3 regions of the Marinococcus sp. PL1-022 genome follow, and region 3 is predicted to be linked to each of the others. Evidence: riboswitches for the same ligand, from Rfam matches in the RefSeq annotation. Region 3 holds a riboswitch; each other region holds the start of a gene.
What was found. A riboswitch is a leader RNA that binds a small molecule or an ion and turns the genes downstream of it on or off. The one in region 3 is predicted to bind thiamine pyrophosphate.
Positions count from the first base shown of each region.

Region 1: linked by a shared signal. The riboswitch ahead of thiD (bifunctional hydroxymethylpyrimidine kinase/phosphomethylpyrimidine kinase) and the one ahead of tenA (thiaminase II) in region 3 are both predicted to bind thiamine pyrophosphate.
Region 2: linked by a shared signal. The riboswitch ahead of SIC45_RS12675 (thiamine phosphate synthase) and the one ahead of tenA (thiaminase II) in region 3 are both predicted to bind thiamine pyrophosphate.

Region 1 covers NZ_JAWXCX010000001.1:2,439,859-2,449,998, reverse strand. Annotated here, with positions in the region: gene SIC45_RS12625 (glycerate kinase) at 1-231, shown strand, start outside; gene cls (cardiolipin synthase) at 276-1,733, opposite strand; gene coaW (type II pantothenate kinase) at 1,978-2,838, shown strand; gene SIC45_RS12610 (MarR family winged helix-turn-helix transcriptional regulator) at 2,844-3,302, shown strand; gene SIC45_RS12605 (efflux RND transporter permease subunit) at 3,434-6,808, shown strand; TPP riboswitch at 6,850-6,949, shown strand; gene thiD (bifunctional hydroxymethylpyrimidine kinase/phosphomethylpyrimidine kinase) at 7,049-7,861, shown strand; gene thiM (hydroxyethylthiazole kinase) at 7,879-8,682, shown strand; gene thiE (thiamine phosphate synthase) at 8,695-9,354, shown strand; gene SIC45_RS12585 (four-carbon acid sugar kinase family protein) at 9,401-10,140, opposite strand, start outside.
Region 2 covers NZ_JAWXCX010000001.1:2,452,115-2,462,254, reverse strand. Annotated here, with positions in the region: gene SIC45_RS12690 (DUF1516 family protein) at 1-188, shown strand, start outside; gene SIC45_RS12685 (potassium/proton antiporter) at 369-1,841, shown strand; gene SIC45_RS12680 (AEC family transporter) at 1,899-2,798, shown strand; TPP riboswitch at 2,852-2,951, shown strand; TPP riboswitch at 3,008-3,110, shown strand; gene SIC45_RS12675 (thiamine phosphate synthase) at 3,153-3,764, shown strand; gene thiO (glycine oxidase ThiO) at 3,754-4,878, shown strand; gene thiS (sulfur carrier protein ThiS) at 4,862-5,062, shown strand; gene SIC45_RS12660 (thiazole synthase) at 5,067-5,831, shown strand; gene SIC45_RS12655 (ThiF family adenylyltransferase) at 5,828-6,847, shown strand; gene SIC45_RS12650 (general stress protein) at 6,908-7,249, shown strand; gene SIC45_RS12645 (NAD-dependent epimerase/dehydratase family protein) at 7,943-9,091, shown strand; gene SIC45_RS12640 (glycosyltransferase family 1 protein) at 9,111-10,140, shown strand, end outside.
Region 3 covers NZ_JAWXCX010000001.1:856,119-866,258, reverse strand. Annotated here, with positions in the region: gene hmpA (NO-inducible flavohemoprotein) at 1-1,149, opposite strand, end outside; gene SIC45_RS04415 (DUF488 domain-containing protein) at 1,443-1,817, opposite strand; gene SIC45_RS04410 (aspartate/glutamate racemase family protein) at 1,836-2,537, opposite strand; gene SIC45_RS04405 (flavodoxin domain-containing protein) at 2,708-3,160, shown strand; gene SIC45_RS04400 (energy-coupling factor transporter transmembrane component T) at 3,226-4,002, opposite strand; gene SIC45_RS04395 (ABC transporter ATP-binding protein) at 3,977-5,635, opposite strand; gene SIC45_RS04390 (ECF transporter S component) at 5,632-6,225, opposite strand; gene tenA (thiaminase II) at 6,225-6,920, opposite strand; TPP riboswitch at 7,058-7,161, opposite strand; gene SIC45_RS04380 (MerR family transcriptional regulator) at 7,280-7,708, shown strand; gene SIC45_RS04375 (MFS transporter) at 7,716-8,879, shown strand; gene SIC45_RS04370 (NADPH-dependent FMN reductase) at 8,915-9,475, opposite strand; gene SIC45_RS04365 (DUF2254 domain-containing protein) at 9,540-10,140, opposite strand, start outside.

The DNA of each region.
Region 1 (10,140 bases), 1.6 Mb from region 3:
ACCGTATTTGGCAAAACACCGGTCGGAGTAGCGAAGGCGTCCCCGGAGGGAAGCACAGTGGTTGCGGTTGCCGGCCAGCTCGGCGATGGTTATGAAAAAGTGTATGAAGCAGGCATTGATGCTGCTTTCAGCATGGTCCCGGGCATTGTTTCCCTGGATCAGGCAATGCAGGAAAGCACCCAATATATCGAAAACTGGGCCCGGAGTCTTGGCGGCCTGTGGAAATCATAAAAAATCCGCTGCTTCTTTTTGGGAGCAGCGGATTTTTACATCGTTTATAAAATTGGGGATAAAAGGTGGGATACTGCTTCCTTGATACGGATCCAGAGCGAACGCTGCCGGTATGCCTCGAGGGTGAGCTCGGAGGAGTGGGTTTCCATATCATAGAGGAAGGTATCAGTCAGCTGTTTTGTTGTTTGCGCGTGATAGATAAAAGCGTTCACTTCGAAGTTCAGGCGGAAGCTGCGCACATCGATATTGGCTGTGCCCACCGAGCTGATTTCGTCGTCCACCATGATCGTTTTGGCATGAATAAAGCCATTGTTGTAAATATAAACCCGGGCACCGGCACGAAGGACAATGCCCACATGAGAATACGTGGCCCAGTAAACAAATGGATGATCGGGCATGCTTGGGATCATGATGCGGACGTCGACCCCGGATAAAGAGGCGATCCGAATGGCGTCCATCAGACTCTCATCCGGAATAAAATAGGGAGTCTGAATGTATACCGAATGCTTGGCAGAGTTGATCATTTTGATATACCCGTTTTTAATCTGCTCCCACTCTGAGTCCGGACCGCTGGAGACAATCTGCATACTGCATTCCCCCGGCTCTGCAAGAGTCGGAAAATAACGCTCCTCGTAATGGATGGGATTTCTGGAATTAGCCTGGTTCCAGTCGAGAATAAACCGGGTCTGCGCTGTTTTGACGGACTGGCCCTCCAGACGCAGATGCGTGTCCCGCCAGTATCCGAACTTTTTGCTTAAGCCAAGATATTCATCGCCGATATTAAAGCCGCCGACATAGGAGGTTTTTCCGTCTATCACAACAATTTTCCGGTGGTTGCGGTAATTGAGGCGTAGATTAATAATCGGCAGGCGTTTTGGGAAGAAGACCGCCACTTCCCCGCCGGCAGCTTCAAGACCCTGGAGTGCTTTTTTACTCATCTTTCTCGAGCCCATATCATCGTAGAGCAGCCGGACGACAACACCCTCCTCTGCCTTTTTTCTCAGTGCTTCAATAACCCGTCGTCCGAGGTTGTCACTTCGAAGAATGTAGTACTGCAGATGGATATGATCCTGAGCCTTTCCGATATCCTTAATCAGATTATCGAACTTTTCGTGACCGTCCGTATACACGCGGACGTCGTTTTCCTTCGTCAGCACCGACCCATCGTTTGCGAGCTGCATATAGATCAGGTCCCGGTGCTTGGAGGAAACAGAATCCGAGAATTGGAAGGTGCCGTTACGAAGTGTATGCATCTGCTCCTGAATCAGTTCTTCAATTCCGATCTTTTCAATATCTGCCCAGTCAAAAAGCCGTTTTCTGGTCAGGTTCTGCCCAAAAATTAAATAGAGCACAAAGCCTAAAAAAGGGATGAAAAATAAAACCATAATCCAGGCCCAGATGGCAGTGGCGTTGCGTTTTTCGATAAAGATAATGACAAAGGCGAAAAATAAATTAAAAACCGATAATATTGCTAAGAAAATGGATAATATCTCGAAGCCCATCTGCTTTCCCCATTCTTCCTCTATGTTGAAACGGAGGACCTTGTTAAATTTATAGATGCCTGCAAATTAGGCAGTAGTATTATTTTAACAAAATTAACGCCAATGCGAAGCAGGAAACTGATAATTTTGAGAAAAACAGGAAGGAGCAGTATGCTGCATCGTTTTCAATTCGCGAGGAAGTAGGATAAAATACGAAGAGACGACAGAAGATATAACTATTTGAACGTGGGACAGGGGGAGAAGAATGAAAAATGAAGTAGTCGGTATTGATGCAGGAGGTACGCTGATTAAAATTGCTTACCGTGTGAATGACGAATGGGAGCTGCAGAAAATACCTCTAACCGATATGGAGAAGGTACAGGCATGGATTGAAGAACGGGTCGACAATCCAGTTATTCATATTACAGGAGGGAAAGCAGAAACACTGCGGAAGTCTCTGCCCTGGTCAGCAGAGCCCATCAGTGAGTTTGAAGCTACCTGTAAGGGCGTTTCATATTTGCGGCAGCGTTTTAATGAAGACGATACCTACGGGCAGACGTATATTATTACCAATGTCGGGACCGGAACCTCGATACATTTTGCCGGTCCGGAGGAATACGAAAGGGTCGGCGGCAGTGGAATGGGAGGAGGCACGCTTATTGGTCTTTCCTATCTTCTCACTGGCATAGAGGCGTATGAAGAAATTCTGCGCCTTGGAAAAGAAGGGGACGGACGGTCGCTGAACGTCAAGGTAAAGGATATTTATACTGATGAAGAGCCTCCGATTTCCGGAGATCTTACGGCCAGCAACTTCGGAAATATTATGAATATGAAAAACAATGAATATGAAAATAAAGACTACATTGCTGCTGTTGTACGCATGATTGGTGAGACGATTACGACGATGAGTGTGCAGATGGCCGATCGGCTGAACACCGATTCCATAGTGTATATTGGTTCCACCTTTGATAAGCACGATCATTTAAAAGAAATTATTGGCGGCTATACGAAGCTCCGCGGAAAAGAACCATGCTTTCTTCCCTACGGAGAATTCAGCGGGGCCGTGGGCGCTTATATGCATGAACAGCCGCAGGCTTCTGCAAAGAAAGCTGAGAGAAAAGGATGAGTGAAATGAGCGAAACGGAACCATCTACACACAGAAAGCTGTTCGAACAGGCGGTAAACACGCTTGAAAATATCAGTACGTTGCTGCAGCCGGAGGTTCCGATGCTTGGCGAGCTGCATTTAACTACCCGCCAGGAAGCACTGTTTTTTATAAATCTGCGGCATGAGGGGCTGACACTGACAGAAATGGCTCACCGGCTGCGTATTTCAAAAAGTGCTGTAAGCCAGGCCATGAAGCGTCTGGAAGAAGAAGATCTTCTTTACCGTGCTGCCAACAAAGAAAACAAGAGAGAAACACACCTCGTATATGGAGTGAAGGGCCGAAAGCTCAAAGAAGAATTGACAAATTTTCAACATTATGTGGTTGACCAGTATATTGCCAAAATACCGCTTGAAGAGTTAAAGCAGGCAAACCAGGTTATACACCGGCTTGAGGAAGAAATCAATAACGCTTATAAAAAATAAAAGAAGCAGGCCGCTCGTGCATCTTCATTGACGGAAGCCATCCAGTCGTTTAAGGTTGTTTGTGTAGTTAAGTTACTTAACAGTTTAGACGATGAACTATCGAAATATACATACCAATGGAGGAACGATGCATGAAAATTACCCGCACATCTATCCGGCGGCCGAAACTGACGATTGTCGGCATGATTTTATTTATCATGATGGGTTTCGTATCGCTGACGAATCTGCCTTTGCAGCTTTTTCCAGAAATTGAACCGCCGGTTGCGGCGGTAGCGACAAACTATGAGGGTGCTGGTCCGGAAGAAATTGAAAGCAGTGTCACAGAACCGATGGAAGAACAGCTCTCCACCATCGAAGGACTGGACCGCATGACCTCACAGTCAGAGGAAGGCACAAGTCTTGTGCTGCTTGAGCTCTCATGGAGCACTTCGGTGGAGGATGTGCAGCAGGAAATTAACAATGCCATGAATAACGCCAACCTGCCCGATGATGCCGGAGATCCGTCGTTTATCGAGTTTGACCCGGATGCTCAGGGCATGATTCAGATGGCTGCGTTTTCTGAAGGAAACGACCTGGCTGAAACGCAGAGCCAGGTGGAAGATATTGTAACCGAACTTGAACGTACCGAAGGGGTTGCAAGTGTTGATACAAGCGGTGGACTGGATGAAGAATTTGAAATTTCGCTGGACCAGGAATCGCTTGAAGACAATAATGTGACCCAATCCGACGTCACTAATGCCATACAGGCAAGTAATATTACGCAGCCGGGTGGAACGATCACCTCCGGAGAACGCACATTAACGACCCGTACGGTCAACGAACTGGGCGGAGTGGAGGATTTGCAGGAAGTGGCGGTCGGACAGAACGAATCCGGGGACACGGTCACTGTCAGCGATGTAGGTGAAGTGGAACGCACGACCGAGGAACAGACAGCCTATACCGAAGTGAATCAGGAGCCGGGCATTCAAATGACAGTGCTGAAGGAATCAGATGCCAACACGGCCCAGGTGTCCACGGACTTTAATGAGACGCTGGACGACCTGCTTGAAGAAGATCAGTACAATGATCTCGAGACGACGATCATTTATGATGAAGGGGATTACGTTCAGCAGTCCATTAACAGCGTAGCGCTTGCGTTGATTGCCGGCGGCGTGTTCGCCATGGTTGTTCTTTTCTTCTTCTTAAGAAACCTGACGACGCCGCTCATTATTGGTATTGCGATACCGTTTTCGGTCATTGTGACATTTGCGTTTCTATACTTTACCGATGTGAGCTTAAACTTAATGACGATGGGCGGTCTGGCCCTTGGTATCGGGATGCTTGTCGATAACGCAATAGTGGTTATTGAAAACATATACAGGCACCTATCGATGAAGAAGCTCCCTAAGCGGGCGGCTCTCGACGGTACAAAGGAAGTGGCTGGGGCGATTACAGCTTCGACCCTGACAACAGTAGCCGTCTTTTTACCAATCGTCTTTATTTCCGGTATTGTCGGCGAGATCTTCCAGGCGTTTGCCCTATCGGTAGCCTTCAGTCTGCTTGCCTCCCTGCTTGTAGCTGTCACGGTAGTGCCGATGATTGCAAGCCGTGTCCTGAAGCCACTGCCGGAAGACCGGGAAGCAAAGCGTGAAAACTCCCGGCCGATGAGATTTCTGGACCGCTCGATTCGCTGGGTGCTCGGCCACCGCGCAGTCGCGCTGCTGTTGACGCTGCTTCTGCTGCTCGGCGGAGCCGGCGGCATTGCCCAGACCGGGGTGAACTTTATCCCGACGACAGACCAGGGCTTTTTCACGATTAATGTTGAAAAGGAAAATGGCACAAATCTGGAAACGACCGGAGAAACGGTAGACGAAATTGAAAGCGTACTTGAAGATCAGGACGAGATTGCAAGCTATATGGCAGTGGTCGGCTCGGGCGGCAGTGGCGTTGCAGCCGGAGGCGGCGGAAGCTCGGGCTCCAATGAAGCTTCCATTACAGTTACGATGGAGGATTTGCAAGACCGGGACATATCGACAGAGGAAATGATTGAAGAGATTGAATCCGATGTGGAAAACACTGACGAGCAGGCAGATATTTCGTTATCCTCCTCAGCAGCCATCGGCGGAGGAGAAGCCAACTCCGTGGAATTTACGCTCTCAAACGAAAATGAAGAGCGGCTCGCTGAAGATGCAGACGAAGTGCAGTCGGAGCTTGAAAATGAAAATACGATTCGAAATGTAGAAACCTCAGATGAAGAGACTGCTCCGGAAATCCAGGTGCAGATTAATGAAGACGAGGCGCAGGATAATGGCCTGACCCCGGCTGAAATCGCCCAGACGGTGAACAGTACGACAAGCGGAGAAGTGGCGTCGACGATTCAGACGGATAATGAAGGGCCGCTGAACGTGAACGTGCAGTACGCAGAGGATTCCCTTGAAAATCAGGAGGACCTTGAAAATCTGCAGATTGCTACGCCGCAGGGTGAATACGTCAGCTTAAGTGATGTGGCTGAAATTGAAGAAGGCCAGGGGCCTGCAGTTATTAACCGGCTCGATCAGGAGCGAAGCACTGAGTTTACAGTTACGTACGGCACCGGTACGAGCCTGAATGAAACCTCTACGTTAATTGAAGACACGATCGACGACGTAGATACCGGAGCGGCGACGACATTGAACTTCTCCGGCGAACAGGAGCTTCTCGATGACAGCATTCAAAGCCTTGTGTTTGCCTTCCTGCTGGCGGTAGTGTTCATTTATCTCGTGATGGCCGGCCAGTTTGAATCATTCAAATATCCATTTGTGGTTATGTTCAGCGTACCACTGGTGATCATCGGTGTGATGCTTGCCCTGTTTGCAACCCAGACACCTCTCAGTATCACTGTGTTTATCGGCTTAATTGTACTTGCAGGTATTGTCGTCAACAACGCGATTGTCCTTGTTGATTATACGAATCAGCTGGCGGAGCGTGGCATGCCGGTAAGAGAAGCCGTTATTGAATCCGTGAAAAAACGGTCACGGCCTATACTGATGACGGCCTTTACGACCATTCTTGGTGTGCTGCCGCTTGCCCTTGGGTTTGGGGAAGGCTCAGAAATCCAGCAGCCAATGGGTATTGCGGTCATCGGTGGTCTCATCAGCAGTACGTTCCTGACGTTGTTTATCATTCCAACGCTCTACACTCTATTTACCAAGGAAACAAGAAGCATGAATAAAAAATTCGCTACGCCGGACGGAGGCTACATGTACGGCTGGGAAGTAGAGGAAAGACGTAAGGAACGGGAAAAACGAGAACAGGAAGAACAAAACGGGGAAGAACGAAAAAAAGATGAAGACCAGCAGCAAAATGAAAATACAGAAGAAAGTAATGAACCTGAAAATGTAGAGGATAAAAACCGCGAAGACTTATCGCGGGATGAAATTTTATACCTTCTCGAACGTATCGTCGGTAACTCGGAAAAAGAAGAACGGGACCGTTCATCGAAGAATCCGGACAAAAATAAAAATTCCGGCGATGATGAAAAAAATTGACATTAGGACTATGTGTCACGTACGATTAAGAAAAATAGTAAGGAATCCGCTAGGGGCGCCTGCGCTGAGACAAGAACCATTCTTGGTCCCTTCGAACCTGATCTGGGTAGTACCAGCGTAGGGAAGTGGAGCTTCGTTTTATACAAATACGTACGTATACGCCAAAGCTCACTCTCTACTTCAGGGAGTGAGCTTTTTTTGAACCTAAAGCAGGATTCCTTGTTAAGGAGGATACAACGAATGCCACAAGTACCTAAAGTATTAACCATCGCCGGAACAGATCCCACCGGCGGGGCCGGGATCCAGGCTGACCTGAAGGCATTTCAGGAGTGTGAAGCCTATGGAATGTCTGCTATTACGAGCGTTCTCGCACAGAACACGACCGGGGTCCAGCGGGTGGAGCATATGAGCACCAGCCTGCTGCAGGCCCAGCTGGATTCCGTATTTGATGACATTATGCCGGATGCGGTCAAAACCGGGATGATCGCGACTCCGGATATGATCCGCACCACGGTGAACATGCTGAAAAAATATGATCTGCCGGTAGTTATTGACCCGGTGATGGTGGCCACAAGCGGAGATCCCCTGGCTGAGAAGGAGACGCTTGAGGTAATGAAAAATGAATTTCTCCCTCTGGCCGCGGTCGTTACGCCGAATATGGCAGAGGCTGCAAGTCTGACGGACTCTCAGGTTCATTCCCTGGAGGAGATGGAAACAGCTGCAAAAACAATCGTTGACGAACTGGGGGCGAGGGCAGCGCTTGTAAAAGGCGGCCATATGAAGGAGGATGCGGTTGATATTTTGTACGTCGATGGGGAAATTCATTATTTCCGTTCTCCCCGGACAGATACCAAGCACACGCACGGCACAGGCTGTACACTATCAGCCGCGATCGCCGCAAAGCTTGCGCGGGGTAAGTCCATTTATTTAGCAGTCCAGGAAAGCAAGGAATATATTACCAATGCGATTGCACACCCTCTTGAAATCGGTAAAGGCAATGGACCGGTCAATCACTGGGGAGCGCGCGTTCCACTCGATCAACTACTAAAATAAAGAAATGAGGGATCGGCATGAAAGCAAAGGAAGTTATGAGCCTGCTTGAGGAAGTACGAAAAACGCGGCCGCTGATTCATAATATTACGAACACAGTAGTAACCAATTTTACCGCGAATGGACTGCTGTCCATGGGCGTATCCCCGGTAATGGCAAACGCCCCGGAGGAAGCAGCGGAAATGGCTAAAGCGGCGAATGCGCTCGTATTAAATATCGGCACGCTGAACCGGGAACAGGTGAAAGCAATGCGCATCGCAGGGAAAGCGGCGAATGATAAAGGGATTCCGATCGTTTTGGATCCGGTAGGTGCCGGAGCAACTGCTTACCGTACGGAAACGGCCCTGGCGCTGCTCGAAGAACTGGATGTGGCACTGATCAGGGCTAACGCGGGAGAAATGGCCGCGCTGCTCGGTGAAAGCGGAAACGTCCAGGGCGTGGACGCTTCGGGGGAAGCAGATAATCCCATGCTCGCGAAAGAAGCTGCTAGAAGGTTTGGAGCAATTGCAGCGGTGACCGGAGTGGAAGACGCGGTTGCTCATCAGGGGGAAGTGTTTATCGTGCAGAATGGGCACACGCTGCTGACAAGAGTAACCGGCACCGGCTGCCTTCTCAGCTCGATCGCAGCCTCCTTTTTAACCGTCCAGCATTCGGCCGGGGCAGTGGCAGCTGCGCTTGCCTATTACGGCGCAGCGGCGGAAATCGCAGGCAGCTTAACGACAAGGGAAGGCCCGGGCTCCTTTCAAATTGAGCTATTGAATGCCCTGCATGCAACGCAGGAAATGGATCTGCGCCACTATATCCGCGTCAAACAGGAATCATAGGGGGCTGAAACCATGGATAAAGAGATGCTGAAGCTGTATTTTATTATGGGAAGCAACAATACGGGCGGAAGAAATCCGGAGCAGGTATTGCAGGAAGCTCTTCAGGGCGGCATCACGTGTTTCCAGTTCCGCGAAAAGGGCCAGGGGGCGCTGCCCGAAGAGGAAAAGTGGCGGCTGGGCCGGAAGATGAAGGCTCAATGTGCTGCCTTTCATGTTCCGTTTATTGTAAATGACGACGTGGACATGGCGATCCGGCTTGAAGCAGACGGGATTCATATCGGGCAGGAGGACGATCCGGCCTCCAAAGTCAAGGAACGCTGCCCTTCCCGTATGATGGTTGGAGTGTCTGTGCGTACTGTTGAAGAAGCGCACCGGGCCGCTGCAGACGGGGCGGATTACCTGGGCGTGGGTCCGATGTTTGCGACTGATACGAAAGAAGATGCCAAAGCTCCAGTCGGACTTGAAGGCATCCGCCGGCTCCGGGCTGAAGGAATCACCCTTCCAATTGTAGGGATTGGCGGCATCGACGCCTCCAACGCCGCTGATATTGTGGAGGCGGGGGCTGACGGAGTGTCGCTGATTTCCGCCATCAGCCTGGCAGACGAGCCGGAGAAGGCTGCAGGGGAGCTTCGCAGCCGTTTGAATGGGCCAGCAGAAAAGCACGAAAAATAGAAGAACCGGCGGGAAGTTTGATGAGCTGACCCGCCGGTCCTTTGTGTTATATATGCTCTTGTAAGGTTTGTACGACGTGCTTTAATGTTTCTTTTTCCCCTACATTTCCCGGAAATATTACATATGGAATTTCCGGAAAACGGCTGTTGGCATCTGTCTGCCAGACGGGCACACCGGGAGCAATCTGCCCGAGCACTTCTGCTTTTTTAACGAGCAGCCCCTTCGTGCCGACATCGCTTGATGTAATACCGCCCTTGGCAACGACAAATGCCGGCTGGTGAGCAGCGTTCTTCACAAAGCTTGTTACTGCATCGGAAATTTTTACGGATAGCGCCAGCTCTTCTTCTTTCCTATTTTCCTCTAAGTCAATACGCTCCCGCGAAGTGTAGACACACACCGTAGTCCCCCGCTTGACGGAGTCATCAACAATTTGCTGAACACGGTGGGTTTCCCTCTGAAATGCTTCCTCATCCATCACGGCAGGGCAATAAAATTCCACGAATTGAACCTCGGTCAGCTGTTTTAGAGCTTCAAGCTGCTCCGTCGATTTTTGCACATGGGAACCAATAATAACGAGGCCGCCATTGCTGCTTTGATGCTCGAAGAGACTGCCCGCGTCTAAATAAGGCTTGCGGGTGATGCCGCCAATTTCTTTCGTAAATGTAGCCGCCGTCCGGAACAGAAAGTTTTTTTGGTGTTGCACGGTCCGGAACAGGGCGGTGCAGAATACTTTTACATCTGTTTCACTCACAGCGTTGACGATGATCTTTTGAAAGGAGGCAGCCT
Region 2 (10,140 bases), 1.6 Mb from region 3:
GCATGGTGGCGCTGTATGGCTTCCCGCTCCTGTCCATTATAAAAGGGGTGCTGGCCCTGATATTTATCGGGGTAATGGAAATGATGTTTGTCCGCCGGCGGGCAGGCAGAAAACACGCCATGTTTTGGATTATATGGGTCATTTTATTCGCAATTATCCTTTCTATCGGCTACGATGTGATTGGGTAATACAGAGAGCATGCTGCAAAAACAGCATGCTTTTTTATATGCGTGCATTTTTGGGTATAGAAGAGATAGACTAGAGCTCCCTGAATGCAAGTATTTTTTAAACAACCATTACATGTATCATGCAAGTAATACATAAAGAAGCCATAGACAGCTGTGGCAGGGGAAAGGAGGAAACGGGCATTGTTTGAAGGAAACGCGAACGTAGATTCATTTATATTATTAGGAGCACTTCTGCTTATATTAGGTGTCGTCGTGACAAAATTTTCGACACGTCTCGGCGTACCTTCGCTTATTTTGTTTATAATTCTAGGTATGCTGATGGGAAATGATGGTTTTGGCATTATTGACTTTGAAAATGTCCAGCTTGCCCAGACTGTCGGGATTATAGCCCTGATTATTATTCTGTTTGAAGGGGGGACTCAGACAAGGTGGCGTGACATTAGGCCGGTGGTGGGGCCTTCCGTAACGCTCGCCACGTTTGGTGTCCTGTTTACAGCTGCTCTGATGGGGGTGGTGGCAAAGCAGCTGCTCGACCTGAGCTGGCTCGAAGCGATGCTTCTCGGAGCCACAGTCGGTTCGACAGACGCGGCAGCCGTCTTTGCTGCCCTGAAAGGACGGAGCATTGATAAAAAAATGGGGTCCACCCTCGAAGCGGAGTCGGGAAGCAACGATCCGATGGCCGTGTTTTTAACGCTCTTTTTTATTGAATTAATTTTGGCAGATTCGCCGAATGTCTGGCTGTTATCCGGTGCTTTTTTCTGGCAGATGGGCGCTGGTCTTGCGATGGGCGCCCTGTTTGGCTGGGCAGCCTCATGGACCATCAACCGTATCAACCTGGACTCAAGTGGACTTTATCCTCTGTTTGCGATCGCTTTCGCATTGCTGACCTACAGCGTGACCTCGAGCATGAGCGCAAGCGGGTTTTTGGCAGTATATGTAGCAGCCCTTATGATAGGAAACTCTGATTTGATCTACCGTCAGCCGATTTACCGGTTCAACGAAGGGATGGCATGGATGTCTCAGATAAGCATGTTTATCATCCTGGGGCTGCTCGCCTTCCCGAGAGATATATTGACATGGTCAAACATCACGATGGGGCTCATTTTATCAGCTGTGTTAATGTTTTTGGCCCGTCCGCTGGCTACGTTTTTGTCGACTTCCTTTTTTGGCTACAAGCCGAAGCAGAATATATTTCTATCCTGGGCGGGACTGCGCGGGGCGGTGCCGATCATTTTGGCTACATACCCGATCGTAGCCGGTGTGGAGTCGGGCAGCCAGATTTTTAACGTCGTCTTCTTTATTGTGCTGACATCTGCGCTGATCCAGGGAGCGACTATCGCTCCATTAGCAAAGTGGCTTCACCTGTCCGGTCCGCTCCGGGAAGCGCCGACTCATTCCCTGGAGCTGGTGTCACTTGGAAAAGCAAACGCAGAAATTATGGAATTTCAAACGAATGAAGCGACACCGATTGTCGGCCAGACGCTTCAAAGCATTGAATTTCCAGCCTCTGCGCTGATCAGCGCGATTGTAAGAGACGATGAACTGGTCACTCCAGTTGGTGAGACGGTAATCAATGCAGGTGATTATTTGTATATTCTTGTATCGCGTAAAGAGAAGCGTATTTTAAAGCAGATGCTCCGACACGATTACTAGCGGAAAGTGGCCGGTATTAAGGTGCATTAAATTTAAGGAAAGAAGGAAGGGCTCCGCATGAGTGTGCTGATCAATGTATTGATCCCAATCATTTTAATATTTACGATTGGCTATTTGCTGCAGAAAAGACAGGCAGTGGATATTCGGCCGGTGTCGGCTGTCGCTCTTTATGTATTGACGCCCGCACTTGTTTTCCGGACTTTCTATGAAAGAGAGCTGAACAGCGATATGCTGTCGATGGCTCTGTTTTCTGTGATATTTTTGGCGGTCATGACCGGGCTGATCAAATTAGTGTCTTTTTTGCGTCAATGGCCAAAAGCCAATGAAACCGGCATGATGCTGTCCACTGTGTTTATGAATGCGGGCAATTACGGTGCTCCCTTAATCGCTTTTGCGTTTGGCGATACAGCCTTTGCCTACTCTATCGTTTTTATGGTTATCCAGACGATGCTGATGAATACTGTAGGCGTCTATATAGCAAACAGCGCCAATATGGATGCAGCCGACGCGTTCCGCACGGTGCTGCGGATGCCGGTATTTTATGCACTGCTTGCGGGCATCCTCTTCCAGCTGACAGGAATACCGATCGGTGCGACCTATTATGAAGCCCTTGATATGCTCGCGAGCGCAGCGATTCCGGTAGTTATGATTATACTGGGCATGCAGCTTGCACGCATATCCGTAAAACGCATGGATTGGAAGCTTGTAAGTGCAGGCACGTTTTTGCGGCTTATATTTGCCCCGGCTCTTGCTTATGTGATTACTCTGCTGCTGCAGACGAGCGATACGCTGACGACCGTGCTGGTTGTTTCAACAGCGATGCCGAGTGCAGCAACGATGGCAATGATTTCCGTCCAGTTTGATTCCAACCCTCAGCTTGTTTCGAGTATTACACTGGTGACAACTCTTTTAAGCGTCCCTTCCCTCTGGGTGGTGCTGTCGATTTTCCAGGCGTAAAACTCGGGGGTGAATTGACGGAAGAGGTGTACCGCGTTATGATATAAGTAATATCAAACCACTAGGGGTGCCTGTTGGCTGAGACAGTGTAAAGCTGATCCCTTTGAACCTGATCTGGATTATACCAGCGGAGGGAAGTGGGGAAGAGATGCTGATACGACTATCTCCCCCGCTTTCTAACGAAGGCGGGGTTTTTTGTGGGAAAATATTATATTTGCTGGGGGTGCCTGCTGAGGCTGAGACCGGAGAACTATCCGGAACCCTTTGAACCTGATCTGGAGATCCAGCGGAGGGAAGCAGCCATGTTGAACCTTTTAACGGGCAGCCTCCTTCCTTCTGGAAGGAGGTTTTTTTATGGATAATAAACCGAAGCCTTGCATCCACGCCGTATCGCCGCCGGATATACCGTTGACAGCTTGGTGGGAAAAAACGAGAGAGCTGAGTGGGCTCGTTGACTACGTGCATGTACGGGCGCCCGAATGGACAAGGCGTGAAAAAGAAACGGCCATTGGATGGGTGTTAAAGGAAGGAGCTGCCCCGAAGCAGCTGATCATAAATGATGAACCCGAACTTGCTGCTGCATACGGCCTGGCCGGTGCCCATCTGCCGGAGCGTCGTACGATCTATCCGGTCTCCGCAGGCTGGGGTCAGTCCGTCCACTCGGTGGAAGCGGCGGAAAACAGTGAACAGCAGGGAGCATCATGGCTGTATTTTGGGCATGTGTTTGCCTCCGGCAGTAAACCTGGGAAATTACCGCGAGGGCTCCGGGCGCTGGAGGCTGTGGCGAAAAGCGTACGGATCCCCGTAATTGCCATAGGAGGAATTGACGCTGACAAAGCAGTGGAGTGTATAAACTATGGAGCGTCCGGGGTCGCAGCCATTGCATATTTTTATGAGGCTGCCGAGCCCGGAAAAGCAGCCGGAAAGCTCAGAGCCCGGTTAAGGAGTGATAACAATGAAGACTGATACAGAAGTTCTTATTGTAGGCGCAGGTGTGCAGGGATGCTCGCTTGCCTATCAGTTAAGCAAACGCGGGCGCCGCGTAATGGTAATCGAGAAAGACTCCATTGCTGCCGGGGCATCAAAAGCGGCTGCCGGCATGCTCGGAGCGCAATCCGAGTGGGAGGGGTCTGACCTTTTTCAGGAATTCGCCCTGGAAAGCCGGGAGCTGTTTGAAGAGATGGTCCCCGAAGTGGAAGCGCTCAGTGGAATGGATGTTTCCTACGTGAACAACGGAATGCTGAAGCCTGTATGGGATAAGGCGGGAGAAGATAAATACCGGCGGGCTGCAGGGCGCGGCTACGGCGCGGAGTGGCTTTCGGCACATGAAGCCCTGCGCAGGGAACCGGCGCTTTCCAAAAACATCCGGGGCGCCTGGTCCATCCCAAAGGACGGACAGCTCCGGGCCTATGAATGGACAATAGCCCTTGCTGAAGCAGCAAGGGCCTGCGGGACAATTATACGGGAAAACACTTCTGTGGACCGTTTTTTAGAAGCTGACGGCCGGATTTGTGGCGTGAAAACAAAGGAAGGAATGATTGAAGCAAAAGAAGTGGTTTTTACCGGGGGGAGCGCCGGAGTGGAGCTTTTGGATGAAAAGGATTTTACGCTCTATCCGGTAAAAGGGGAGTGCTTGTCCGTACGGATGCCCCATGAGAATTTGAGACACACTCTGCACACGCCGGAGGTATACATTGTTCCGAAAAGGGACGGGGAAATCTTTATCGGCGCCACAGAAGAGCCCGGGGACTCGAGTACAGGAGTCAGTGTAGCCTCGATGCAGGAGCTGATGAAAGCAGCTGTTCATTTAGTACCGGGTCTGAAGCATGCAAGCATTGAAAGATTTTGGAGCGGCATCCGGCCGCAGACAGGAGACGGACTGCCATATATGGGACAGACCAGCCGTGGCCTGTGGGTGATGACCGGGCACTACAGAAACGGTATTCTGCTTTCAGCACTGAGCGGACAATGGATGGCTGCCCGGATCGAAGGAGAAAGCGTCCGCGAAGACTGGAAGCACCTGTTTGCCGTAGATCCTCAAATACGAAAGGGAGAAGTTATTCATGCAGATCACGCTTAATGGTCAATTACAGAATATTGAGAACAGCACAACTGTAGCCGATTTACTGGAAGAGCTTCAGATCGCCCACAAAAAAACAGTGGTGGAGCGCAACGGTACTATTGTGATTGAAGAATTTCATCAGCAGGAAGGTTTAAAGGACGGGGACAGAATTGAAGTTATTCATTTTGTAGGAGGCGGATGAACGAATGCTTAATATTGGCAATATGACATTCGAATCGAATTTATTTCTCGGCACCGGAAAATATAAGGACGCTAAGACCCAGCTCCAGGCTGTAGAAGCATCGGAAACGGAGGTACTGACCTTCGCCGTTCGGAGAATGAACCTGTTTGACAGCAGCCAGCCAGATCCATTTGAACAGATGGATGTATCCAAATACCGGCTGCTCCCAAATACAGCGGGGGCCAAAACAGCTGAAGAGGCAGTACGGACAGCGAAGCTGGCAGAGGCGGCGAATATGTGTGACATGATTAAAGTAGAAGTGATCGGCTGCGACAAAACGCTTCTGCCGGATCCGGTGGAAACGCTCCGGGCCTCGGAGCAGCTGCTGAATGAAGGGTTTACCGTCCTTGCGTATACGTCCGATGACGTTGTACTTGCGAGAAAGCTTCAGGAGCTTGGTGTTCATGCAGTAATGCCGGGGGCCTCTCCTATAGGCACGGGGCTTGGAATCATTAATCCGTACAACCTGTTCCATATTATTGAACAGGCGGAGGTTCCGGTGATTGTAGATGCCGGCATTGGGAGCCCGAAGGATGCTGCTTATGCAATGGAGCTCGGTGCTGATGGCATCCTGCTGAATACAGCAGTTTCAGGAGCGGGCGATCCTGTAAAAATGGCAGAGGCGATGAAACTGGCAGTAAGGGCCGGAGCACTTGGCGCAGAAGCAGGGCGCATTGATAAAAAATTCTATGCCCAGGCAAGCAGCCCTATAGGGGGCCTCAGCATTTGAATACGGAAGAACGTTTTTCCCGGCAGCGGTTATTTCACGGAATCGGCCGGAGAGGGCAGGAAAGGCTGCATGAGGCTCACGTCATAGTGGTAGGTGCCGGAGCTCTTGGGAGTTTAACCGCCGAAACCCTCGTACGCGCAGGGGTCGGAAAATTAACGCTGATTGACCGGGATTATGTGGAGGAAAGCAATCTGCAGCGCCAGCAGCTTTATACGGAAGCCGACGCCGAGGCCTGGACGCCAAAAGCAGAAGCGGCGAAAAAGCGGCTGCTCGATATCCGCAGTGATGCTTCTATTGAAATCATTGTCGGAGAAGCTGATCCGGCCGTGCTTGAAAATTGTCTGCCCGCAGATCTTATTATCGATGGGCTCGATAATATGGAAACGAGGCTGATGATTAATGATACAGCGTTGAAGCACCGGCTCCCCTGGATCTACGGAGCCTGTGTAGGCGCGTACGGACTGAGCTACACCGTAAGGCCGGGACAGGGGCCGTGCCTGCGCTGCCTGATGAAGGGTATCCCAATGGAAGGGGAAACGTGTGACACGGTGGGTATTATTGCCCCGGCCGTCCAATTCGTAAGCGCCGCTCAGGTGACCGAAGCGATGAAGCTGCTTACTCATTCCTTTGAACAGCTCAGAGGAACGCTGTGGTCGTTTGATGTATGGTCGAACGATAGTTCTTCCATTCAGGTAGACTCGCTGCAGGATGAGGATTGTCCCTCCTGCGGGGCATCGCCAGCGTATCCGGCGCTCGCATGGAGTGGAAGAAGCAAGGCGGAGACGTTGTGCGGCAGGGACGCGGTACAGGTGAAGCCTCTTCCTGATATGCAGGTGTCACTGAAGCAGACGGCGGACGTTCATAAGCAGCACATCTCCAAAGCGAATCAGCATCTGCTGGTGTTAAATATTGAAAACAAGCGGATGGTGCTCTTTAAAGACGGAAGAGCCATTATTCACGGGGTTTCCGGGGAAGTGGAGGCAAGATCGTTGTATCAGAGATATATTGGAGGATAAATATTCCTTGTTTCATTTTACGGGCGGAGTGGTAATATTCCTTGCAAGGAGGGGGAACTATTGCCTACCGCTCGTATTTTTGTATCCGTAGAAGAAGCACAGAAGGCTGTAGATAAATTAAAGATGCAGGGGATCCAAAAGGAACAGATTTATGCTTTGGCTCTTGAGGCGGAAAAAGCGACTGCGAAAGAACTAAAAGTAAGTGATACAGAAGCAGACGCTACAAGTCCGGTGGAGTTCGTAAAACAGTTTTTCCGAAACGGTGCATCGGATATTTATGAACGATTAACAAAGCTTGGATACAGTGATGAAGAAGCGCGCGATCTGAGTGAAAAGCTAAACGAACATAATATATTAATTGCTGTTGATGAAGATCCGGAAAAATTCTCTTTTGAAAAGTGAATCTTTTCCGGATTTTGTTCAGCTTTGAGGCCCGCACGAGGCAGGTCAGTTCGGTTAATATCTATTCTCCGCTTTTCTGTCTGTCCAGCTCCGCCTCCCGACCGCCCGGGCCATTGGCTTCATCCTTGTTTCATCGTCTATCGACGCTTCCAACAAGGCTCGCGCCAGCCGTCCGGGGCGGTCATACAGGTCGGCTCCGCTTTTCTGTCTGTCCAGCTCCGGAGCCTAACCGCTCGGGGTTACTTTCCAGCCGGTTTCGGGCAGCAGGCTGCCCTGCACGACTGGGAAGTACCTGTCGCGGTTGAGCAAGGCTCCTCCGCTTTTCTATCTGTCCAGCTCCGGAAGCCAGCGGCGGCGTGTCCCTTCAAATCTTTGTTAAAGGGAAAAAGCCCCTTTATCCAAAGCTCTTCCAGGGCCCGCGCCGCTGAACAGGATTCCTTCGCTTTTCGATAAAATTTTATGTAATTTTTATGAATTATGGCTGTGACAGCTGCAATGATTAGTTAGTATGATAGAATAACGGTGGTATATAGACTAATAGTTGCGTTAATATAAGGAGAGTGGTATTGTTTCGATGGGAATTCTACTCGGATGTACATATACGATGGCAACTTGCACTCTACGAGGTAGGAATTACCTTATAGATACCCATAGAATTATCAGATTGTATTAAATGATGTGGAGGTAACTGACGTGAAAATTATTGTTGCAGGTGGAGATGGATTTTGTGGTTGGCCGACCGCGCTTTACTTATCAAAGCAGGGTCATGATGTATCAATTATCGATAGCATGGTGCGTAGAAAGATTGACGACGAGCTTCATTCCAACTCGATCACCCCGATTGCAAGCCTTGAAGACCGGGTGGCGAAGTGGAAAGAGCTGACAGGAAAAGAAATACGTACATACGAAGGTGATCTTCAGCATTACGATTTCCTGCAGCAGGTTATGGAACAGGAACAGCCGGAAGCATTTGTTCACTTTGCTGAACAGCGCTCGGCTCCTTATTCGATGATAGACCGCGAGCACGCAGTCTACACGCAGGTCAATAACGTAGTAGGGAATTTGAATGTGCTTTATGCTATTAAAGAAATGGCGCCGGACTGCCACCTGATTAAGCTTGGCACGATGGGAGAATACGGCACGCCGAATATTCCAATTGAAGAAGGCTACCTGGAAGTAGAGCACAAGGGCCGCAAGGACCGCCTTCCGTTCCCGAAACAGCCAGGCTCCTTCTATCATTTATCGAAAGTGCATGACAGCCATAACATTATGTTTGCCTGCCGCGTTTGGGGCATCCGTGCGACAGACTTAAACCAGGGCATCGTTTACGGCCTGGATACGAATGAAACCAACATGGACCCAGTACTTACTAACCGTCTGGACTATGACGGAGTTTTTGGAACAGCGCTGAACCGTTTTATCATTCAGTCCGCCATCGGACGGAACCTGACCGTTTACGGAAAGGGAGGCCAGACCCGTGGTTTCCTGAACCTTGAAGATACGGTCCGCTGTGTGGAAATTGCGGCAGAAAAACCGGCTGAACCTGGAGAGTTCCGTGTGTTCAACCAGTTCACTGAAGATTTCTCTGTACTCGAACTCGCTGAACGGGTGAAAAAGGTAGCCGAAGAAGAAGGCTACCATGTTGATGTGGACCATCTGGAAAACCCGCGGGTAGAGCTGGAAGAGCACTTCCTGGAAGCGGTAAACACCAATCTTTTAGACTTGGGACTGGAGCCGCACTTTTTAACAGATGACGTTATCCGCCACATCTTAAAAGCGGTGATTGCGCATAAAGAGCGGGTAATCGAAGAGAATGTACTGCCGAGTGTGAGCTGGAAATAAAAACGGGGAGTTGTCTTCTATGAAGATAATGATCATCACCGAGACTTTTCTGCCTTCTACAGATGGAATTGTTACACGATTAACAGCCTGCATACGCTGGCTGCATCGTGATGGTCATGAAGTACAGATTGTGGCCCCGGATCTGGGTGTGTATGAATTTGATGGAGCAGAAGTGAAAGGGGTGCCTGCGCGCGCCCTCCCTTTTTATCGTTCAAAGAAGTTCGCTCTCCCGAACCGGGTAGTCAAGAAATATATACAGGATTTCGGGCCTGACGTCGTTCACGTCGTGAACCCGGCGGTTGTAGGCTATTCGGGGGTAAACTATGCGAAAAAGCTTGGCGTGCCGCTGGTTGCCTCCTACCATACAAATCTGACCCAGTATATGTCCTACTATAATCTGGGCATGCTGAAATGGCTGATGTGGTGGTATGTCCGGCGCCTGCATAACAAAGCGGATATTAATCTCTGCACCTCGCAGACCGTTCAGACAGAGCTTCAGGAAAAAAGGTTTGAGCGTATGCATTTGTGGAAACGGGGAGTAGATACCGAACAGTTCCATCCCAGGCACCACAGCAGAAAAATGAGGGAGAGGCTCTCCGGTGGAAAAAGCGACCGAACGCTGCTGCTTTATGTAGGAAGGCTTGCGGCGGAAAAAGAGATTGAAAAAATCCGTGATGTCCTCGAAGAATCGGACAAGTTTTGCCTGGCTATTGTAGGAGACGGCCCCCACCGCGAGGAGCTTGAAAAGCATTTCGAAGGCACAGACACCGTATTCACAGGGTTTATGCACGGGAATGAACTGGCGTCTACATTTGCCTCCTCCGACGTATTTGTGTTTCCTTCTACAACGGAAACGCTGGGGCTTGTGATTATGGAAGCAATGGCATCCGGCCTGCCCCTTGTGGCTGCAGAAAGCGGACCGACAAAGGAACAGCTGACATCAGAACGTAACGGCCTTTTGTATGATCCGCATATTAAAGATGACTTTAAAAATACTGTCTGCCGCTTTGAAGACGAAACTCTCCGTAAACGTCTGGCCGACCAGGCCT
Region 3 (10,140 bases):
CTTTAACATTTCGTTAACTGCTCTCATAAAAGGTATTGGGCCGCAGAAATAAAAATCTGCCTGCTCATCAGAAAGGACGGTTTCCAGCCAATCTGCGTCTATAAACCCTTCTTTATCAAACATTTTATGCGTGCGGTCTTCCTCTGTCGGGACGGAATAACAGGTGTAGGCCTCAATATTTGAATACGTATCTGCGAGCTGCTCCACATGTGCTTTCATGGCATGCACCCTGCTGCTGTCAGCAGCGTGAACAAACGTCACATTTCGTTTCGTATCTTCCTGCACGAGTGTATTCAGCATGCTCATCATTGGGGTCACCCCAACGCCGCCGCTGATTAACACAATTGGCATTTCCTCTGTTTCCATCACGAATTCTCCTGCCGGTGCTGCAAACAGCAGCACATCGCCTTCATTTACGTCCCGGTGCAGATAATTCGACACAATGCCGGCCGGATTTCCGTTCTCGGGATCCTCCCGCTTTACGCTGATCCGGTAATAATCTTCGTTCGGAGCATCCGAGAGGCTGTAGTGGCGCATATGTGTATAGGGCTCACCCTCAATATCTGCCTGCAGCGTTAAATACTGGCCCGGCTGCTGTGGTATAATCGCCTCCCCGTCCTGTGGCTTTAAGTAAAATGACGTGATGACGTCACTTTCCGGCACTTTTTCCGCTACATAAAACGGGCGGTAGCCTGTCCATCCGCCGAGGGCGGCTTCTACTTCTTCATATTTAACTGCTTCCTTTTGAATGAAAATATCAGCAAGCTCGTGATACGCTTCTCCCCAGGCACCCAGGATTTCCGGGGTCGCAGCGTCTCCGAGTACTTCCTCTACCGCCTCCAGCAGTGTTTCACCTACTAGTCCATAGTGCTCCGGCCTGACATCCAGAGCCCGGTGCTTCTCTGCCACACGTTCAATCATCGGCCGAAGCTCTTCCAGCCGGTCAATATTCGCTCCCGCCTGGTAAACAGAGTAGGCAAGGGCTTCCGGCTGTACACCTGTTTCCTGATTCGTCTGGTTAAACATGTTCTGCAGCTCGGGAGCTTTTTCAAATAGCATTTCATAAAAACGGTTGCCAATGGCTGAGGCATTAGCCTGAATAGCCGGAGCTGTAGCTTTTACAGTTTCAATTGTTTGTGGTGCAAGCATCGAATTCCTCCAGTGAAAACGTTTTTAATTTCTATAAAAAGTGTATTATAAATACATATTTAAAACTATACTTTTAGAAATCCTTCATTAAACGTTCACAATCAATGTTTGTATACAAAATAGCTCCGTTTCTACCTGGAAACGGAGCGGTGTATATTTATTTGGCACATCCAAAGCAGTACAGCCGGCCGTTCTCATGAACCCCTTCCAAAAACCCGTCCCGGCAGTAAATTTCTTTACCGCACTCACTGCACCGGCCCAGATACTCCTCCATCGTTGTCACCCCTTCTTCTTTAAGAAACCTTCGGCTGGCGGTCAAGAATTTCTTTTAAGACGCGGGCATGATTATACGTTTCTTCCTTTGCAGCAAACACGAGCGTCACCTGCTTGTTCTGCTCACGCACAGTCTGCTTTAACTGATCGAGAGCTTCAGCCTGTTCGGCATTCTGCTCGAGCTCCTTCTTATACTTCTCTTTAAATTCATTAAACCTTTCCGGATCGTGGGAGAACCATTGCCGCAGCTGCTTTGAAGGAGCAACATCCCTGGCCCATTCGTCCACTTTAGCTTTATCCTTTGCTATCCCCCGCGGCCACACGCCGTCGACTAAAACCCGGTGCCTCTCCCCTTCATCTGCTTCTTCGTAAATCCTTTTCAATTGAATGGCCATTGCTGCCCTCCGTATGCTTTATTTTTCTTCAAACATGAAATCTACGGCCTTATCCACGTGAACCTGCATCGTATTTAAAAACGGGATCGAAAAATCTTCATCAGAAAGAATCATCGGGAGTTCGGTGCAGCCAAGAATCACAGTATCAAGTTGATGCTGTTCGATCATTTCCCTGGTGATCCGTTCAAATTCTTTTTGCGTCCCAGGATTTACGATACCATTCTCAAGCTCGCTTACAATTTTTTCGTGTAAATACTGCTGTGTGCTTTCCTCAGGCACATAGATATTCTTCCCCTTCTCCTTGAACGGTTTCCTGAAAAATTCCTGCTCCATCGTAAACTTTGTGCCCAGCAGGCCAATATTTTCAGCACCCTGATTTTCTGCTGCTTCCACCGCTGCATCAACAATGCTGAGCATCGGGACGTCGACCTGCTTCTGTACTTCCTCAAATACAAGGTGCGGAGTGTTCGCTGCAATAATGATGCCGTCGACGTCCAGCAGTTCAAGCTTCCGGGCTGCATTGCCCAGATACTCAATCAGATCATCCATTCGTTCTTCCGAAATATACTTAAAAATGTTGTACATATTAATACTGGTAATGTACAATTCCGGAAGCACCTGAAGATTGCCTTTTTTCCACTGATATTTTTTAATAATGGATTGGTAATATTCTACTGTGGATTCCGGACCAAGGCCGCCGATAATACCTATCTGTTTCATTTTTCTCCCCCTTCACAAAAATTATTAATATATATTATCGATATATATTTTAACATATTTGGATGAACATCTATTTACCGGAGTAATTGCACAAGCAGGCAGCCAAATATATAATAAGTATATTAGATATGTATTTTATGCACGAAACTATAAAAGAAAGGAATGGACATATGCGAATACTTTTGTTCTATTCCACGATGACTGGAAATACTGAAGATATGGCGATCGATACGGAGGAAGAGCTCATCAACCGCGGACATGAAGTAGAACTGATGGACATGATCGCCGACGGCCTTCCAAACGAAGATCCCCTCCCGCACGACCTGCTCATTATGGGCACGTACACGTGGGGCGAAGGCGATATCCCCGAAGAAACAGAGGACTTTCTGGAAGATCTTTTTGCCTATGATATTTCAACCCTTTCGATTTCCATCTTTGGCTCCGGAGACCATGCGTATGAAAACTTCGCCGGAGCTGTTGATGAAATGATCGGGCAGTTCCGCGAACGCGGACATAAAGGTGATATTCCCACTATGAAGGTTGACGTGGATGAAATGGATAATATTGCTGCAGATATTAAAAGCTATGTGGACCGCATCGAGGAAAAGTTTTTAGTAAAATAATAGTCAGCACGACCAACCCCGGAGGCACGGCCCCCGGGGTTATTTTTAACCAGCTTTGATGCCCGCTACAGCAGTGGCAGCAGAAAAACGACAGTAATAAACAATATAAATCCAGCAGCAAACCACATGTCTGTTTTTTTATAATTCATCTGCAAGTACCTAGTTCTATTTCTGGACCCGTCAAATCCTTTGGATTCCATCGCCAGGGCTGTTCTTTCTGCTTTTCTTACAGCCCCAGCCATCAGTGGAACTGCCATTCCCCTCCACTCTCTCATTTTGGGCTTCGAGCCCATCCCTCTGATTTGCCGGGCTCTGCGGATGACAGTCAGTTCTTCCCGCAGCTGTGGAAGAAAACGGTAAGCCGCCATCATCCCGTAGCCGATACTCGGAGGCATGCGCCATTTTTGTATCAGGCTCATCACTAAACCCACGGGAGACGTAGTAAGAACAAAAAGAAGCGACCAGCAGGCAAATACCATTGTCCTTAAGCCGAGCGAGACCCCTGTCTGGATATTCTCAAGAGCGACCGGCATTTGGAATATATAAAAAAGAACCGTAGAACCCCTTTCCTCAGGAAAAACAACCTGAAGCCATACAAAGCTGAAACCAAAGAGAGCAAATGGAAGCAGGAGCACAAGCAACAGCTTTAACGGTATTTTTCCCAGAAATGCAACGGCAGCAACTGTCAGCAGCAGGACAGCGAGCGGGCGCCAAATATCATAAACGAAAATCATACAGATAAATACGACGAAAAGACTGCTCAGCTTCAGCGTAGGGTGGACACGCTGCAAAAAAGCATTTTTAATCTGAAGTTCTTCAAGCATAGCTGCCTGTTTCCCCATGGCGCATCAGCTGTACCACTGGAGGCCGGACGCCGATTTTTTCCAAATTCATGCTTCCATTAAAAAATGGTTCTACGCCCCCATCATAGGTGATTGTCCGCTCTGCCAGCGCAAGAATCCGTACGGCTTTTGTATAAACCAGATCCATATCATGGGTCAGCCAGAGGACCGCTTTTCCACATCGCCGGCACTGCTCAATCACTTCAAACAGGGCAGCAGTATTTCGCTTATCGAGCCCAAACGTTGGCTCATCCAAAATCAGAATGGACTGGTTGTTCGTAACCATGACCGCTACTGAGAGACGCCTTTTTTCCCCCTGGCTGAGCCGAAATGGATGGCTCTTTCGAAGATGCACGAGCTGAAATTGAATCAGCAGCTCGTTTGTCTGCTGAATAATTTTTTCCTCGCTCAGTCCCTCTATCTCCATTCCGTAGCGTATTTCTTCTTCAACGCTTTGCTTTATAAACTGATGCTCCGGCTGCTGAAAAACAATCCCGAAGGCTTTGGCAATTTCGTGCGGCTTCAGAGTGGCAATATTTTGTCCGTTAACATAGACCTCACCGCTTGTAAGAGACTCCCATCCGGTAAGAACCCGCGCGAGTGTGCTCTTTCCTGCTCCGTTGGCACCAACCAGCGCTACCATTTCTCCAGGATAAAGGGAAAAAGACACGTTTTCGAAAACCGGCTGCGTTCCATAAGCAAACCCGGCCTGTTTAACCTCCAGGACAGGCGGCTCCAGAGAAGGATCAGCCATCTTTGCCGGCTGCGGCAGAGAGGCGCGAACATCGGCAGCAGAGTATTCCGCTGCAAACGTCTCCCATTCCCGTAAAGTGACGGGGAGGAGGGCTTTAGACGTTTTCGGGTGTTTCAACAGCTTCTTTCCAGCTTCTGCTGGTTCCGGCAGCCAGACACCCTCCGCTTCGAGTACGGCTGTGTGGGAGCTGAATATACGGCCCGGGCTTCCATCTGCCGACACCCGGCCGCAGCGGTCCAATACAATCACCCTGTTGACCCAATCCATTACTTCATTTAGCTGATGCTCAATCAAAATTAATGTTTTATCAGGGTCTTCTGCAATACGGCCAAGAAGTGCGGCCACTGCTTCACGGCTTACCGGATCGAGCTGGGAGAGCGGTTCATCCAAAATCCAGATCTCCGGATTCACAGCAGCTATACAGGACACAGCTATTTTTTGCTTCATCCCTCCGGAAAGCGTGTCAATACGGGCGTCAATACAAGAAAGCATGCCTGTGAACTGCAAGGCTTCAAGCATCCGGCCTTCGATATCCTCCGCAGGTACGCGCAGGTTCTCAAGCGTAAATACAAGCTCTTCCCGCACTGTCGGCATGCAGAATTGGGTATCGGGATCCTGGAACAACAGAGCCGCCTCTCTGGCAGCCTCTGTAATGCATTTCACCGCTGGATTTTTTCCGAATACGTTCAATTTACCAGACACTTCTGCCTCTACTGAGCGCGGAAGAATTCCCTGCAGGGTCAGTGCCAGCGTACTTTTACCCGAGCCGCTCGGTCCGAGCAGCAGCACGTTTTCCCCAGTACATATTTCAGCCGAAAAACCCTCTATCGAAGGCTCAGCGTAAGGATATGCAATGGTTACATTATCTGCATAAATCATACAGCGTCCCTCTGCTGCCCTTCCCGACGCTGGCGGCCAAGAGCAAAGCGGTCGAGAACGCCTGTTTTTACCAGGGCGTCTGTAAAGCTTTTCCCTGCCCACCCGGCTAAAAGAGCACCGCTTATAAGCATGGTTACCAGCATAAATACAACAACAGAACCTGCGTACTGACTGAATCCATAAAGAATATACTGGGTTAAAAATGCAGCAGACGTCCCTGCCATTCCGGCAAGCATTAATACCGGCAGACGAAAGATTCGGTAGAAAAACATGGCAAAAATAATTTCTGCGGCAATCCCCTGCGTGAAGCCGAGAACGAGCACTGCTCCCGCGCTCACAGACCCGGCCATAACTTCAGTGCCAGCCGCAATAAGCTCTGCCAGCAGCGCCGCTCCTGGTTTTTGAATGATATAGGCGCATATTACCGGAGCGAGAATCCAGAAGCCTGCCATCAGCCCGCCCCCAACTGGCCCGAGGACGCCCGTAACAATTTGTCCGAGCAGTACCCAAAGAAGATAAAGGACACCAAGAACAGCTGAAATAAATGAGATAACGACGATATCCCTGAGGTTTAAGCGTTTGTTTATCATTAAGCTTTTTTTCCGTCTGTTAATGTTCTGGCAAAGGGCCAGTCTTTTGCATGATACGCGTCCTCAAAAAACATATACTCGAGCTGGCACCCTTCCATAAATAACGTCCGCCAACGCTGCTTTTCTTCTTCTGTGGCTGTTTCTGCCAGCTCATCAAGGCGGTCAATATATTTGTACATTTCCCGCTCCTCACGGTCTCCGTAGAAACGAATCCAGTCGTTAAACGGATGGCCCGCGTTCGGATTCACTTCTTTCATCAGCCTTTCACCCACATACAAATACACCCACGGGCAGGCGAGCGTTACCGCAATCACATCGCCAAGTGTGCCCCTTTCAGCATGGTGCAGCATATGAAGCACATAATGCTGGGAAGCCGGGGCAAGCGCGTAGCCCTGCAATTCTTCATAAGCCACTCCCGCCTGCGCACATAAATTATGGTGCGGGTGCGTTTCACTGTTTAACACAAAATCAATGGTATCTTTAAACATGATCATGTCTTCTCTGGACGTGCATTTTGTTATCCCAATTGCTTTTGCCTTGCTCATGGCATTTAAGTATTCAAAATCCTGCTTCACGTAATGGATAAGAGCTTCTTTTGGGATATCTCCTTTCCCGATGCCCTGCACAAATGGATTTTCCCAGCAGGCTTCAAAAATGTGCTCTGTGTCCTGCCATAACAGCTCTGAAAAATTCATTGTTACTTCCTCCTTTAAATTAGGAGGGAACCACTACGGGCAGTAAAGACCAATGGAGCAAAAAAAGCCACTCCATTGGTGGAGTGGCTTCGAATAAACGTCCGCTGTTATAAAGCTGCTGCTTCTGATATAGACGTATTCTACCGTCTCCACTTTCCTACGCTGGCCTTAACCAGATCAGGTTCAAAGGGATTAAGGATAGTCCTTATCTCAGCCGTTACCGGCACCCCTAGCGGATTCCCTATTAAGTTGTCTACACTGTATCACATTATTTCAGAAAGTCAAAGTCCCATTTTGCCTTTACAAAATATAACGTTAACGTTAAGGTTATATCATGAAATTTATCAGGAGGGTGATGCATGCTGTACAAAATTGAAGAAGCCGCTCAAACCACAGGCTTAACGAAACGTGCAATACGTTATTATGAACAGATTGGTCTTATATCAGCACCAGAGCGTACAGAAAAAGGAACCAGAGTGTACGATGACCAGGACATTGAACGTCTGCAGAATGTAGTAACCGCAAAGGAGGTTCTTGGGTTTTCTCTTCAGGAGCTGCAGCAGTATCTCGATTTGAAAGAGCAGGTAAAAACAGTCTATAGCCACTACCAGTCGGTACAGGAAACGACGATGCAGCACGAGGATTTGAAACAAATTTCTGATAGCCTTCAGGCCCAGATTGATATGCTCGACCAAAAAATCAATCAGATGACAACGTTTAAAACGGAAATGGAAAATCTGAAAAAGCAAGCTGACAACGTATTATCTTCATTCAATAAGGAGAAGTGACTGCTTTATGAATATTCAAACCAGGGCACGGTGGATTACGATCTTCGCCACATTTTTAGCTTTTATGGGTATCGGCGTCGTGGACCCCGTCCTTCCTTCCATCGCGGCTTCTATCGGTGCTTCTCACTGGCAGGTGGAGCTGCTTTTTACGTCCTATATTTTAGTTATGGCCTGCATGATGATTCCTGCCGGGATCCTTTCGAGCCGGTTTGGTGATAAACGGCTGATGAGCGCCGGGCTTTTGATCGTTACAGCCTTCGCCCTGCTTTGCAGTGTGGCGGGAGGCATTACTGAACTGGCCCTTTTTCGCGGCGGCTGGGGGCTTGGCAACGCCATGTTTTTCGCCACTGCTATGACCCTGTTAATCGCTCTCTCGAGGAGCGTGGAAACAGCGGTAGGTATGTATGAGGCGGCAATTGGCCTGGGCCTCGCCGGCGGTCCGCTTGTAGGCGGCCTTCTCGGGGATCTATCCTGGCGTGCTCCTTTTTTTGGTACAAGTCTTTTAATGCTTATCGCTTTTATTTTAGTTATCTTTTTCGTCCATCCGCCCGCTCCTAAAAAAGCTAAAGCTACGGCTGGATGGCAGGAGCTTCGTCATCTTTTTACACACGGGCCGTTCATTAAGGGTGCGCTTGCCGGCATGTTTTATTATTATGGTTTTTTTGTCGTGCTTGCTTACTCCCCTTTAATTTTATCTTTAACTTCTATTCAAATCGGTCTCGTCTTTTTTGGATGGGGATTATGCCTGGCCTTCGGCTCGGCTGTTTTATCGAGAAGGCTTGAGATGCGGTTTACTCCTGTGAAATTACTGCCGTTCACCCTCTCTGCTTTTATTTTAACGCTTTTAGGATTGTTTTTTGCGTCCTCCTCAATATTAATGATTATGTTCATCGTACTTTCAGGATTATTTTCCGGTCTGAATAATTCTTTATTTACCAGCCATGTGATGGAGCATTCGCCTTACGAGCGCAGTATTTCTTCCGGAGCATATAATTTCCTTCGCTGGCTTGGTGCTGCTTTTGCACCGGTCATGTCGGGATTAATCGGTAATTCATTATCAGCCCATCTTCCATACCTGGTCGCCGGTGTTCTTGGCGCAGCAGCTTTATTGTTTATTGGATGGAGCAGAACAGATCTGCAAACCGAACAGACCGAAGCTCCAAAAGCGTAAAAAAATCCCTGCAGATATTTCTGCAGGGATCCTTTTTATGCCCGGTTGGCTACAGCCGTTGCTTCCTGATAAAAGCGTTCAAATTCGGCTACGACATTATCGAGAAAATCAATTGTGCCCTGGTCCGTTAAGTTTCCGTTTTCGTCCATTTTTTCATGCACAGCTCCAATAAGCACTTCATTTCCGGGAAGTACTTTTGCACTCATGCCCGGAGCGCTCAAAATCTGGCGCAGATGCATCTGCGCTTTCACGGTGCCCAGGCCGCCAAGAGAAGCTCCCACCAGCATGGTTGGTTTGCCGGCAAAGTCGTAATCGACCCGGGAATTCCAATCCAGAGCATTTTTAAGCACGCCGGAAATTGAACCATTGTATTCCGGAGTTGCAATAAGTACGGCGTCCGCTTCACGTACAGAACGCTTGTACTCCTGCACATAGTCCGGAGCATTGCTTTCCTCGTCCTGATCATAGTGCGGAAGATCGCGGATATCTAAAATATCAATATCCATGATGTCGCTGTAACGGTCCTGCATGTACTCCACTAATTTTCCGTTAAAGGATTCCTGACGTATACTTCCTACAATAGCTGCTACTTTCATTTGATCTTTCATCCTTTCGTGTTGAACTTCATTTATATATCATACACACACGTTACTGGCTGTTTCAAGTTATCTGCTTACTTTTTGTAAGTGCCTGATGCAGAGCTGTATCCTTTTCCTGTACACGCTCCTCCCAGTATTCCCTGTCCCAGTCCGCAAGCTGTTCCTCATCGACCGCCTGCTCCATGTAACGGGAAAATGATTCCACTTCCTTTAGCACAGACGAATCTCCAGTCTTCACAAGCATCGTCAGTGCTTCCATGCAGGCCGCCATTACCGAAATATCTTCACGGCCGTAAAGCCTGAGCTGGTAAAAGCTTTTATATAAATATTCTCTAAAGGGCTTTACAGGCATAAATAACCGCAGCTCATTCTGATTGTCAGCAAAGTATTGATCATTTCTGTGCTCATAGCTGAGTTCAGAAAGCAGCGCGCCAATACGATTTATACAGTTGGCAGCTGTATGTGGATCGTTGATCGCCGGGGAAATGGCCCGCAGCGCTATTTCTACAATTTTCTGCATGGAGAATTCGATGTCCTGAACATTGCTTCTCTCTTCTCCCACCAATAAAAAATTTCTTAATATTTCCGGGGATAAACTGTACTTTGACCAGTAGCGAAATAGTGGCTCGCCCTGATGAACATAGTCTCCCACCTGAAACAAG